DNA from 3 places in the Streptomyces sp. NPDC091209 genome. Region 1 is predicted to be linked to each of the others. Evidence: riboswitches for the same ligand, from Rfam matches in the RefSeq annotation. Region 1 holds a riboswitch; each other region holds the start of a gene.
What was found. Region 1 has a riboswitch for S-adenosylmethionine ahead of thrC (threonine synthase). Riboswitches for the same ligand answer to the same signal wherever they lie in the genome.

Region 1 (4,430 bases):
GCGTGTTCGGCATTACCGAGGGTAACGATCAGCCCCCGGCGACGGCCGGAATGATCGAGACGCCCACACCGTCCGGGGTCGCCGTCTCCAGACCCTGCTCGAACCGCACGTCGTCGTCGTTGACGTACACGTTGACGAAGCGGCGCAGCTTGCCCTGGTCGTCCAGGACGCGCGCGGCGATGCCCGTGTGGTTCTTCTCCAGGTCACCGATGACCTCGGCGAGGGTCGTGCCCTCGGCCGTCACCTCGGCGGCGCCACCGGTGTAGGTGCGCAGGATGGTGGGGATGCGGACGTTGACGCTCATGATGCGAGGCCAGCCTCTCGGAAGGAGTCGAGGTTCGGGCGGATGGTCGCGGTCAGCCCGGTGTCCGAGGCCACCGCGTCCAGGGTCTTGAGGCCGTCGCCGGTGTTCAGCACGACAGTGGTCAGGGTCGGGTCCAGGAGACCGTTCTCGATCAGCTTGCGCGTGACGCCCACGGTCACCCCGCCGGCCGTCTCCGCGAAGATGCCCTCGGTGCGCGCGAGCAGCTTGATCGCGTCGACGATCTGCTCGTCGTTCACGTCCTCCACCGCACCGCCGGTGCGCCGCGCGATGTCGAGCACGTACGGCCCGTCCGCGGGGTTGCCGATGGCAAGCGACTTGGCGATGGTGTCCGGCTTCTGCGGCCGTACGACGTCGTGTCCTGCCTTGTAGGCGACGGACACCGGGGAGCAGCCCTCGGCCTGGGCGCCGAAGATCTTGTAGGGCTTGTCCTCGACGAGCCCGAGCTTGATGAGCTCCTGGAGGCCCTTGTCGACCTTCGTGAGCTGGGAGCCGGAGGCGATCGGCACGACGAGCTGGTCGGGGAGCTTCCAGCCGAGCTGCTCGCAGATCTCGTAGGCCAGCGTCTTGGAGCCCTCGGCGTAGTACGGCCGCAGGTTGACGTTGACGAAGCCCCAGCCCTCGCCGGCCGGGTCGCCGATCAGCTCGGAGCAGAAGCGGTTCACGTCGTCGTAGTTGCCCTGGATGCCGACCAGCTCGCCGCCGTAGACCGCGGCCATGACGACCTTGCCCTGCTCCAGGTCGTGCGGGATGAACACGCAGGAGCGGAAGCCGGCGCGGGCCGCCGCGGCGCCCACGGCGCCGGCGAGGTTGCCGGTGGAGGAGCAGGAGAGGGTGGTGAAGCCGAAGGCGCGGGCCGCTTCGATGGCCTGGGCGACGACGCGGTCCTTGAAGGAGTGCGTCGGGTTGCCGGAATCGTCCTTGACGAACAGCTTTCCGGTGTCGACACCCAGCTCGCGGGCCAGGTTGTCGGCCTGGACGAGCTTGGTCCAGCCGGGGTTGATGTTCGGCTTGTCGGCCACGTCCGCGGGGACGGGCAGGAGGGGCGCGTAGCGCCAGATGTTCGCGGGTCCCGCTTCGATGCGCTTGCGGAGCTCTTCGGTTTCGTAGGCCGAGAAGTCGTAGGCGATCTCCAGCGGGCCGAAACACTCCTCGCAGGCGAAGACCGGGCCGAGCGGGACGCGGTGTCCGCACTCGCGGCAGGAAAGCGCCGCGGCCGGGCCGAGGTCCACCGCTTCGGCGGAGTTCGTGGTACTTGCATCTGTCTGCGCAGCCATGGAGGCGAGGCCCTTTCCTCATCTTCCTCACGACGCACTTCGCCGTGAGACGGATTTGGCACCTTCCCGAGCCGGGAGCCTCGCGACGCGATCGACATCGATCGGTACGAGACCGGCTGGAGGGTTGCCGGGGCTTCATCGGGCCGTATCCCTCTGCCCCTCTGGATGAGCGGTATTTGATTGTTGAACTGTTGAACGCGATACATGCCGATGATCCAGGACATGCGATGGTCATCCGCGTTGTTCAAGACTGTAACCGAAGGCCAGGACAGTTGAGATAGTCGTCCGAACCGCGAGACGACGGCAATCGATCTGCCGCTGGCCGCAGCGGGCACGCCGATGAGAGCGTGTGATCAGACAGTGAGGAGCCGCAGACCGTGCTGAAAGAAGTCGAAAGCTGGCTGAGCACACGCTCCTGGTCCGTGACCGACCGCCCCCTCCACCGGCTCATGGCCGCCAAACGCATCACCGGGTCGACGGTCAGTGTCGTGCTGCCCGCGCTCAACGAGGAGGAGACGGTCGGCGAGATCGTCGCGATCATCCGCCACGACCTGATGCAGCAGGTGCCCCTCGTCGACGAGATCGTCGTCGTCGACTCGGGCTCGACGGACCGCACCTCCGCGGTCGCCGCCGCCGCGGGCGCGCGCGTCGTGCACCGCGACGACATCCTCCCGCGGATCCCGGCCGTGCCCGGCAAGGGCGAGGTGCTGTGGAGGTCGCTGCTCGTGACGAGCGGGGACATCGTCTGTTTCATCGACGCGGACCTCAAGGAGTTCTCGTCCGACTTCGTCTCCGGCATCGTGGGCCCGCTGCTCACCGATCCCGGCGTCGATCTGGTCAAGGCCATGTACGACCGTCCGCTGGGCGGCGCCACCGGCCAGGGCGGCCGGGTCACCGAGCTGATGGCCCGCCCTCTGCTGAACATGCACTGGCCGCAGCTCGCGGGCTTCGTCCAGCCGCTCGGCGGCGAGTACGCGGCCCGCCGCTCACTGCTCGAACAGCTCCCGTTCCCCGTCGGCTACGGCGTGGAACTGGGCATGCTCGTCGACGCCCTGCACCTGGTGGGCCTGGACGCGCTCGCCCAGGTCGACGTCGGGGTGCGCAAGCACCGCCACCAGGACGGCCAGGCGCTCGGCCGAATGGCCGCCGCGATCTACCGCACCGCCCAGCTCCGGCTGGCGCGCGGCCATCTGATCCGACCCGCCCTCACCCAGTTCGAGCGCGGCCGGGACGGTTTCCAGCCGCGCACGTACTCGGTCGACACGGAGGAAAGGCCACCGATGACCGAAATCTCCGAGTACCAGCGGCGCAAGGCCGCGTAGGCAGGACCGACCGACCGCGGCCGCATACGGCCGAAGTGAACGTTTGAGCGTTTCGACACGGGGCTAGGTTTCGAGGCATGGCTTCAACGCACGGTGCCCACCGGATTCTGGTCGCGTCCAACCGCGGCCCGATCACCTACGAGGTACGGGAGGACGACTCGCTGCACGCCCGGCGCGGCGGCGGTGGTCTCGTCTCGGGACTCTCGGCGATCGGGCCGGACGCGGGCGCCCTATGGGTGTGTTCCGCCCTCGGCGACGGCGACCGGGAGGCCGTACGGCGCGGAGTCGGCGAGGACGGCGTGCGGATGCTCGCCATCGACGCCGAGGTGCACGCCGACGCGTACAACGGCATCGCCAACTCCGTGCTGTGGTTCGTCCACCACATGCTGTACCAGACCCCGCTGGAGCCGGTCTTCGACGCGGAGTTCCGGCGCCAGTGGGCGTCGTACCGGACCTACAACCGCGCCTTCGCCGAGGCGCTGGCCGAGGAGGCCGCCGACGGCGCCTCCGTGCTGGTCCAGGACTACCACCTGTGCCTGGTGCCGGGGATGCTCCGCGAGCTGCGCCCCGACCTGCGCATCGGCCACTTCTCCCACACCCCGTGGGCACCCGAGGACTACTTCCGGATGCTCCCCGACGACATCCGCGCGGAGCTGCTGGACGGCATGCTCGGCGCCGACCGGGTGGCGTTCCTGACCTGGCGGTGGGCGGCGGCCTTCATGCGCTGCGCGGGCGAGGTCGACCCCGAGCGCTACCGCGTGACCCCGCCCTCGGACGCCGCGCCCGCGGTCGAGCACCTGGACGGCGGCCCGCCCCGCCGGACCCGCGTCGGTGTGCACGGCCTCGGCGCGGACGCCGAGTTCCTGCGCGAGCGCTCGCACCGGGCGGACGTCGAGGAGCGGATGGCCGCGCTGCGCGAGGAGATCGGCGAGGGCCGCAGGACCGTCGTACGCGTCGACCGGACCGAACTGTCCAAGAACATCGTGCGGGGGATGCTGGCGTACCGGCAGCTCCTCGACGAGCACCCGGAGTGGCGCGAGCGGGTCGTCCATGTGGCGTTCGCCTATCCCTCGCGGCAGGACCTGGCCGTGTACCGGGACTACACGGCCGAGGTGCAGCGGGTCGCCGACGAGATCAACTCCCGGTACGGGACGCCGGGTTGGACCCCGGTGGTGCTGCACGTGAAGGACGACTTCGCGCGCTCGCTCGCCGCGTACCGACTGGCCGACGTCGCCCTCGTCAACCCCATCAGGGACGGCATGAACCTCGTCGCCAAGGAGGTCCCGGTCGTCTCCGACGAGGGCTGTGTGCTGGTGCTCTCGCGGGAGGCCGGGGCGTACGAGGAGCTGGGCGAGGACGCGATCCCGGTGAACCCGTACGACGTGATCGGTACGGCGCGGGCGCTGCACGAGGCGCTCGGCATGCAGCCGGGCGAGCGGGCCGAGCGCACCAAGCGGCTGGCCGCCGCGGCCACCGCCCTGCCGCCGGCCCAGTGGTTCCTGGACCAGC
Region 2 (4,430 bases), on a different contig from region 1:
GGCGACCGGTGCTTCGCTGTTCGCCGGCGGGCTGTGGGCCAGAGGGCCTTGCTTCAGAGGACCTTGCTCAGGAAGTCCCTGGTCCGCTCCTGCTGTGGGTGGTCCAACACCTCTGCGGGCGAACCCTGTTCGACGATTCGGCCACCGTCCATGAAGACGACCCGGTCGGCGATCTCGCGGGCGAAGCCGATCTCGTGGGTGACGATGACGAGGGTGGTGCCGCTTCTGGCCAGATCCTTGATGACGGCGAGCACCTCACCGACCAGTTCGGGGTCGAGCGCCGAGGTCGGCTCGTCGAAGAGGATGACCCCGGGCCTCAGGGCGAGGGCGCGGGCGATGGCCACCCGCTGCTGCTGTCCGCCCGACAACTGCCTTGGATAGGCACTTGACTTGTCCGCCAGTCCCACCCGGGCGAGCAGATCACGGGCCAGCTGCTGGGCCTCGGGCCTGGACAGTTTCCCGGTCGCCACCGGAGCCGCGGCCACGTTGTCCAGCACGGTCAGGTGCGGGAAGAGATTGAAGTTCTGGAAGACGAACCCGATGCGGCTGCGCTGGTCCAGGATGACGCGCTCGCTCAGTTCCTTCAGGCGCTCGCCGTGCCTGCGGACGCCGATGAGCTCGCCGTTCAGGCTGACGTGGCCGATCTCGGGCTTCTCCAGGTGGTTGATGACCCGCAGGAGCGTGGACTTGCCGGAGCCGGAGGGTCCGAGGACGACCGTGACCTCTCCGGGCCGGACGGTCAACTCCACCCCGCTCAGGACCTGGTGGGAGCCGTACCACTTGTGCACGTCGTGCACCTCGACCGCGGCCGGCTGGATCCCGAGCGCTTCGATGGCCTCGGCCGCCGGAGCCGTCCCCGCCTCCTGGTCCGCCTGATCCGTCCTGTCCTTCACCGTCGTCTGACGCGCTTCGCCGGTCATATCGCCGTCTCCCTCCGGACCCGGGCACGCACGTCGCGCAGACCGTTCCGTACCTTCTGCAACGGGGTCGGCGGCAGGGTGCGCAGCGCGCCCCGCGAGTAGTACCGCTCGACGTAGAACTGGATGACGGACACGACGCTGGTGAGGATCAGATACCAGGCGGTGGCCACGAGGAGCAGCGGCACGATGTCGCCGGGGTACGTGCTGCCCATGCTCTGCACGGAGCCGAACAGGTCCAGCAGGGACACGTAGAAGACCAGTGAGGTGCCCTTGATCAGGCCGATCAGCTGGTTCACGTAGTTGGGGGTGATGGACCGCAGCGCCTGCGGGAAGACGATCTTGGCGAACTGGTACCGCTTCGGCAGGCCGAGCGCGGAGGCCGCTTCGTGCTGCCCCTGGTCGACGGAGAGGAGGCCACCGCGCACCACTTCGGAGGCGTACGCCGCTTCGTTCAGGCTGAGTCCGACGACGGCGACGGCCATGTCGGTGGCCAGATGGGACTCGTCGAAGGTGAAGAAGGCCGGCCCGAACGGAACGCCTACGCTCAACGTCCGGTACAGGGCACTGAAGTTGTACAGGAACAGCAGGACCACGATGAGGGGTACCGACCGGAACAGCCAGGTGTAGACCCAGCTCACCGCGCGGAGCACCGGACTCGGGGAGAGCCTGGCCAGCGCGAGCAGGATGCCGCCCAGCAGGCCCAACACCGCGCTGTAGGCCGCGACTTCGAGGGTGATGAGCAGTCCGTCGAGGATGGTCGGCCGCAGGAACCAGTACTGGAAGCGGTCCCACTGGTAGAAGGGGTTGGTGACCAGGCCGTGGGTGATCTGGGCGACCAGCACGAGCACGACGGCCGTGATGATCCAGCGGCCGGGACGCCGCAGCGGAAGGACCCGCTGGGCCGCGAGGGGCTTGGGCGCGGTGGGGACGTGGGGACGGGGGATCGCCTCGGCGGGCGGCGCTGATCCAGGGGACACAGCTATGCCCGGAGATTCACTCATGGAGAGCTCCAGCGGATTCGGACACCCCGGACCACGGCGAGCGGCAGCACGGCGCGGAGCCGGAACGGCTCGGCGCGAAAGACGCATGGGTGCACGTGGAACGGAGGCTGGACGGAGAAGAGACACACCGCGACAGCGGTGGTCGTCAGAGATTCGGAAGAAGAGCCGTCAGCCCTGGCAGTGGGAGCGACATGTGCCCGTACACAGCGCGCTGTTGACACGCAGCAGGTCCACGGAGCGGTCGGCGCAGAGCACATCGCGGCCGGGGCGCCGCCATGCGGCCGTCCCGTCAGCTGCGTGCATCGCCGTCACCATTTCTCTTCTCCGGCCCTGAGGCATCCCGTTGTCCGCCGCACGTTAGGCCCGCCCCGAAAAGAATGTCAATGCGGGTGACCACCAGGTGAGACCGCGTGGTCCGCCTTCTTGACGGCGCAACAGGTCGCACCGAGACTGGCGTGGACGGTCACGATTGTCAGCGCCCACGGCGCGGGTTCGCCCCCGCTCCTGTGGTCATCGGCCCCGGCCCGCTGACAGGCAACCCTTCCACCGCGACGGGGTGCCCCGGGTGACGACCGGGTCCCGCCGGTGCGGTGGGACAAGCGTGGTCTCGCGTCTCGCGAGCCCTGGAGCGGGGACCGGTGGGGAATTGCCCAGGAACGGTTTGACGAGGCGCCTGCACATCGATCTGTTGCGTGTCTCCAGCGCTTACTGATCCGTGACCGGTCCGTTCGATCCGGACCGGTGCGAACAAGCGCAGTCAATCCGCATTTCGGCCGCTGGTGCCCACAAGGCGGCGGTGGCTTCCTCGTTCCCCAAGGGAGAGTCATGCCCGAGACAGCTTCGCGCCCTTCCGGTTCAGCCAACTCGCGTCCCTGTGACCAGGTTTCGTTCCCCTCGGGCCTTCGCCCCGGCCTGAAGGCGGCGGCGACACCGTCCGAGCTCCCGCACAGCGTCCACAGCCGTATCGGCGTGGGCCTGGCCGGCGGCTTCTACCCGGCGCCGCACCGCTACGAGTTGTATCTGTCGGGGAGTTGTCCCCTCTCACTGCGCATCGCGATCACCCTCGACCTGCTCGGCCTGACGGACTCGGTCGCCACCACGATCCTGGCACACCCCGCCGGGACACCCGACGCCTTCGCCTCACTGCGCCGCGCCTACGAAGCCACCGAGCACCACTACGACGGACCGCTGACGGCACCCGCGCTGTGCGACCGCTGGAGCGGACGCATCGTCAGCAACCACACGCCCGACATCCTCCGCGATCTCGCCGGGCTGCTCTCCGGCCACACCACGGGCCGCCCTTCCACGCTGTGCCCGCCGGCCCTCACCGCTGACATCGAGGCCCTGCGCGACCTGCTGGACCGCGACGTCACCCCGTCCGCCCAGCCCTCGGACCTGTCGGCGGCCCTGGAGCTGCTGGACTGCCAACTCGCCACGCGGCCATACGTGTTGGGCGACGACCTGACGGCGGCGGACGTGGACGTGTGGGTGGCGCTCACCCAGCCGGGCCCAGCCGACATCCTTCGCCCGCATCCCCGGCTCCGGGACTACGTACGCCGTCTGGGCGACCACCCCGCCTTCCGGGGCGGGATCGACACGGCGCCCGTGGCGGCCGACGCCTGACCCCCGGCGGAATCGAGGGGAGGTCCCACTCGGCCCATCAGCCCGACCGGGTGTGCGGTCGTCGAAACGGTCAGCCGACATGTCGACGGCCGTCCTCCGGACGGTGGGGTGGGGTTCTCTCGTGGCGGGCCGAGCGGAGAACCGGACGCCGGGCCCGGCGTCCGGACCGTTCACTCGCGCGGAACCAGGACGATGCTCACGCCCTCCAGGGTCGAGGTCCACTGCCGGCCCTGGTCAAGGACCTCGCGCCCGGAGCCCAGGATCCGGTCCTGGATGATCAGCGCCGACGCGCGGAGCTCCTCCCACGGCTCCGGCACGTCGAAGGCGCGCCGGGACCGCTCGACGGAACCGACCAGAGCACGGCAGGCCGCTTCCACGTCGGCGACGTTCTGGCCGGCCGATCCGACGCCTTCGATCGACCACGTCATCCACAGGCGCCCCATGACCACACTCTGTCCCATCCCCTGATCCCCTGCATGCCCGCCGCGGAGAACGGCGGGCACGTGCCGGGACGTTCCGCCGGTCCGCCCCCGTCCACGTGCGGTCCGTGGACGTTCGGCGCACTCTATGAGCGTAGGAGCGCGGAACGCACCCCACACGTCCGGCGGCCAGAAGGAATGACGATGGCTGAATCAGGCCCGTCGAGACGGCCGTCGGTGGCACAGCGCCGGGTGCTCGCCCCACTCGCCCTCGCCCAGTTCATCTGCAGCTTCGCCGGCTCCAACATGAACGTGATGATCAACGACATCAGCGAGGACCTCGACACCACCGTTCAGGGCGTGCAGATCGCGATCACGCTCTTCCTGCTCGTCATGGCCGCGCTGATGATTCCCGGCGGCAAGCTGACGGACCGCTACGGCCGGAAACGCTGCTTCCTGGCCGGGCT
Region 3 (4,430 bases), on a different contig from region 1:
CGCGGTCTACCCGTTCATCGAGTCCTGGGTCACCGGCGACAAGCGCGAGCACCACATCCTGGACCGCCCGCGCAACGTCCCGACCCGGACCGCGTTCGGCGCCGCCTGGATCAGCTGGTACTTCGTGCTGCTCGTCGGCGGCGGCAACGACATCTGGGCCACGCACTTCCACCTGGCGATCAACTCGATCACCTGGTTCGTGCGGATCGCCTTCTTCGTCGTGCCGGTGCTCACCTTCATCGCCACCAAGCGGATCTGCCTCGGCCTCCAGCGCCGGGACCGGGACAAGGTGCTGCACGGCCGTGAGTCGGGCATCATCAAGCGCCTGCCGCACGGTGAGTTCATCGAGGTCCACGAGCCGCTCAGCCAGGACGCGCTGCACACGCTCACCGCGCACGACCAGTACAAGCCGGCCGAGATCGGCCCGACGGTCGACGAGAACGGTGTCGAGCGCAAGGTCTCGGGCGCGAAGAAGCTGCGCGCCAAGATGAGCCAGGGCTTCTACGGGGAGGACAACCAGATCCCCAAGCCCACCGTCGAGGAGTACAAGGAGATCACGAGCGGCCACGGCCACCACTGATCCCCTGCTGTTCGCCACGGCAGGAGCCCCGTCCATGCAATGGACGGGGCTCTTTGCCGTCTCCCGGGCTGGATAGGGTGGACTCACCCCGTGGTGCGGGGTGATCCACCCCGCGTCACTACGACCGCGTCACCGACGACCGCGTGACCGACGAACCCAGGAGCGACCATGAGCGCTGTGAACCCCGCTGGAGGCGACACCGCGGCGGGCCGTTCCTGGCCGGCGGTACTGAACGGCCTGCTCGACGGCCGCGACCAGAGCGCGGACGACACGGCCTGGGCGATGGACCGCATCATGCGCGGCGAGGCGACCGACGCGCAGATCGCCGGGTTCGTGGTGGCCCTGCGGGCCAAGGGCGAGACCGTCCAGGAGATCACCGGACTCGTCCGGGCGATGTACGAGCACGCCAATGTGATCGAGGTGCCCGGACACACCGTCGACATCGTCGGAACGGGCGGCGACGGCGCGAAGACCGTCAACATCTCCACCATGTCCTCGATCGTCGTGGCGGGCACCGGCGCCAAGGTCGTCAAGCACGGCAACCGGGCCGCGTCCTCGGCGTCCGGCTCGTCGGACGTCCTGGAGAAGCTCGGCGTCAATCTCCAGCTGACGGTGAAGCGGGTCGCCGAGGTGGCCGAGGAAGCCGGCATCACCTTCTGTTTCGCGGTGAAGTTCCACCCGGCGCTGCGTCATGTGGCGGCGGCACGCGGCCAGTTGGGCATCCGCACGACCTTCAACGTGCTCGGCCCGCTGACGAACCCGGCCCGGGTGAAGGCCCAGGCGGTCGGCGTCGCCGACCCCCGTATGGCGCCGATCGTGGCGGGCGTGTTCGCCGAGCGCGGCAACTCCTCGCTGGTCTTCCGCGGCGACGACGGCCTCGACGAACTGACCACCACCGCGGGCTCCCACGTCTGGGTGGTCCGCGACGGCTCGGTCACCGAGGAGCGCTTCGACCCGCGGGACGTCGGGCTCGACATCGTCCCGGTGGAGGCCCTGCGCGGCGCCGACGCCTCGTACAACGCTGAGGTCGCCCGGCGCGTGCTCGACGGCGAGCGCGGGCCCGTACGGGACGCGGTCCTGCTGAACTCGGCGGCGGCCCTGGTGGCTCTGTCGCCGACCGGCGCGCCGCTCGCGGACCAGCTCCGCGCCGGGATGGAGAAGGCGGCCGAGGCGATCGACTCCGGCGCCGCCAGGCGCACCCTGGACCGCTGGGTGGCCGCCAGCAACGCCTGACCGACCCGCGCCACCGGGCAGGGCGCAGTCCAGAATCCGGACTGCGCCTTGCGCGGGGAAGATCCTCTGGCAAGATGCTGTACCAGGTCATGAGTGACAGCCATCAGGCCCCGGCCGGCTGTCCGGCAACCCTCCGTCCGTGGCGGGGTGCCCCGGGTGAAGACCAGGTCGTAGGCAGCGAGGCCTACGGCAAGCGCGGACCCCTCCCGCCCTCCGGGCGGACGCAACCAGGGGTCCTGGTCGTTCGAGGGAGCCTTCTGTGAGCAAGCGAATGCGATAGGGCGTAGAGCCCCGCCCCCGCACACCCTTTTCACCCTTTCCTGCGCTGAGCCCTGCCTCCGGGCGGCCGGCTCGCGCGGTGATCCCGCCTGCCTCTCACAGGAGCTCGCCATGTCTGTCTCCACCGTTGCCGCCGACCAGTCCGTTTGCCCTGACACTTCGGGGGCTCTGGCCGTTCTGGGCCGGGATGTCACTGTTCCGCTCGTGACCGGCGGCGAGGTCACCTACGCGGCCCTCGACTACGCCGCCAGCGCGCCCGCCCTGCAGCGGGTGTGGGACGACGTGGCCGCGTACGCGCCGTACTACGGCAGCGTCCACCGGGGCGCCGGCTATCTCTCGCAGCTCTCCACCGACCTCTTCGAGAACGCCCGCAGGACCGTCGAGGAGTTCCTCGACTGCCGTGCCGGCGACCAGGTGGTCTTCACCCGCTCCACCACCGACTCGCTCAACCTGCTCGCCGCCGCGCTCCCGGCCGACTGCCAGGTCTTCGTCTTCGAGACCGAGCACCACGCCTCGCTGCTGCCCTGGCGCGACGCCCGGGTGACCTACCTGAACGCCCCGCGCACCCCCGGCGAGGCCGTCGACACCCTGGAGCACGCCCTCGCCGCCCGTGACCCGTACGGACCGGCCCTGGTCTGCGTCACCGGCGCCTCGAACGTCACCGGGGAACTGTGGCCGGTGCGCGAGCTGGCCGCCGCCGCGCACGCCCACGGCGCCCGTATCGTCCTCGACGCCGCGCAGCTCGCCCCGCACCACCCGGTGTCGGTCCAGGACCTCGACGTCGACTGGGTCGCCTTCTCGGGGCACAAGCTGTACGCGCCCTTCGGCTCCGGCGTCCTCGCGGGCCGCTCCGACTGGCTGCTCGCGGCCGAGCCGTACCTCGCGGGCGGCGGCGCCAGCCGCAAGGTCACCCGGCGCACGGACGGCGGCGTGGACGTGGAGTGGCACGACAGCGCGGCCCGGCACGAGGCCGGCTCGCCGAACGTCATCGGCGCCTACTCCATCGCCTCGGCCTGCAAGGCGCTCACCGACGCGGGCTTCGACAACCTCGTCGCCCGTGAGCAGCACCTCATCCGGACCGTCCGCGCGGGTCTCGCCGAGGTCCCCGAAGTCCGGGTCCTGTCGCTCTTCGGTGACGGCGCCCCGCGGGTCGGCGTCATCTCCTTCGTCGTCGAGGGCTGGAACAGCTCGCACTTCGCGGCCGCGCTCTCCGCCGAGTACGGCATCGGCGTCCGCGACGGCCTCTTCTGCGCCCACCCGCTGGTCCGCACGCTGCTCGGCAGCGACCCGGAGACCCAGGGGGAGTGCGGCGCCCCCGAGGCGGCCCCCGGCGAGAAGTCCCTCAACGCCATCCGCGTCAGCTTCGGGGCCGGTACCCCCGACGAGCACGTCGAGCGGTTCGTCCGCGCGGTGCGCGAGCTCGTCAGGGACGGCGCGCGCTGGCAGTACCGCACCGAGGGCGGCCGCTGCGTCCCCGCGGTCTGACGCGGGAAGGGGTTCCGCCCGGAGGCGGTGTTCCGTCGGTCAGGAGTCGAGACCGATCGCGAACGCCGCCTCCAGGTCGTGCTGGGAGTACGTACGGAACGCCACGTGCGTGTCCGTCCCTTCGACGCCCGGGATCTTGCTGATCTTGCCGGGAATGACGTCCGCGAGGTCGTCGTGGGCCTTGACCCGGACCATCGCGATCAGGTCGTAGGTGCCGGTGACGGAGAAGACCTCGCTGACGCTCTCCAGCGACGCGATCGACTCGGCGATCTCGGGGATCCGGTCCACGCTGGTCTTGATGAGGACGATCGCGGTGATCACGGCTGGTTCTCTCCCTAGGGGCCGCTGCTGGGGATCTCACCCTACTCGCGGTCCACCTGACCCGGCTGTTCGACCGGGGGCCCCGGGAGCGGCCCCGGAGAGGGCGCGACGGCCGTACGGTGACGGAACCGCGCCCAGGCGTAGACGAAGCCCAGGGAGAAGCCCACGAGGTGGGCCAGATAGGCGACCCCGGGGCCCGAGGGGCTGCGGCCCGCCGCCAGCCATTGAAGGGTGAACCAGAACGGCAGCACCACCCAGGCCGGAAACCGCAGCGGCAGGAAGAACAGGAACGGGAAGAGACTGGTCACCCGGGCCTTGGGGAACAGGTACAGGAACGCGCCGAGCACCGCCGAGATCGCCCCGGAGGCGCCGACCAGGGACTGCTGCGAGCCGGCGTTGGCGGCGGCGTAGCCGAGCAGGGCCAGATATCCGCAGCCCAGATAGAAGAGGGCGAACTCCAGATGACCCATGCGTTCCTCGGTCATCAGCCCGAAGACGTAGAAGAAGAGCATGTTGCCCAGGAGGTGGAGCC

Region 2: another riboswitch for S-adenosylmethionine. It lies ahead of ACIQRL_RS24715 (putative leader peptide); the one in region 1 lies ahead of thrC (threonine synthase).
Region 3: another riboswitch for S-adenosylmethionine. It lies ahead of ACIQRL_RS02135 (aminotransferase class V-fold PLP-dependent enzyme); the one in region 1 lies ahead of thrC (threonine synthase).

Annotation. Positions count from the first base shown of each region.
Region 1 is NZ_JBIVVR010000003.1:176,749-181,178, reverse strand. It holds gene ACIQRL_RS11005 (MoaD/ThiS family protein) at 29-304, opposite strand; gene thrC (threonine synthase) at 301-1,599, opposite strand; SAM riboswitch class I at 1,615-1,771, opposite strand; gene ACIQRL_RS10995 (glucosyl-3-phosphoglycerate synthase) at 1,977-2,921, shown strand; gene ACIQRL_RS10990 (trehalose-6-phosphate synthase) at 2,999-4,430, shown strand, end outside.
Region 2 is NZ_JBIVVR010000008.1:304,669-309,098, forward strand. It holds gene ACIQRL_RS24705 (amino acid ABC transporter ATP-binding protein) at 54-818, opposite strand; gene ACIQRL_RS24710 (amino acid ABC transporter permease) at 917-1,921, opposite strand; SAM riboswitch class IV at 2,383-2,529, shown strand; gene ACIQRL_RS24715 (putative leader peptide) at 2,523-2,633, shown strand; gene ACIQRL_RS24720 (glutathione S-transferase family protein) at 2,747-3,544, shown strand; gene ACIQRL_RS24725 (hypothetical protein) at 3,715-4,005, opposite strand; gene ACIQRL_RS24730 (MFS transporter) at 4,168-4,430, shown strand, end outside.
Region 3 is NZ_JBIVVR010000001.1:475,298-479,727, reverse strand. It holds gene ACIQRL_RS02145 (cytochrome bc complex cytochrome b subunit) at 1-580, shown strand, start outside; gene trpD (anthranilate phosphoribosyltransferase) at 749-1,813, shown strand; SAM riboswitch class IV at 1,899-2,015, shown strand; gene ACIQRL_RS02135 (aminotransferase class V-fold PLP-dependent enzyme) at 2,204-3,577, shown strand; gene ACIQRL_RS02130 (Lrp/AsnC family transcriptional regulator) at 3,617-3,898, opposite strand; gene ACIQRL_RS02125 (rhomboid family intramembrane serine protease) at 3,940-4,430, opposite strand, start outside.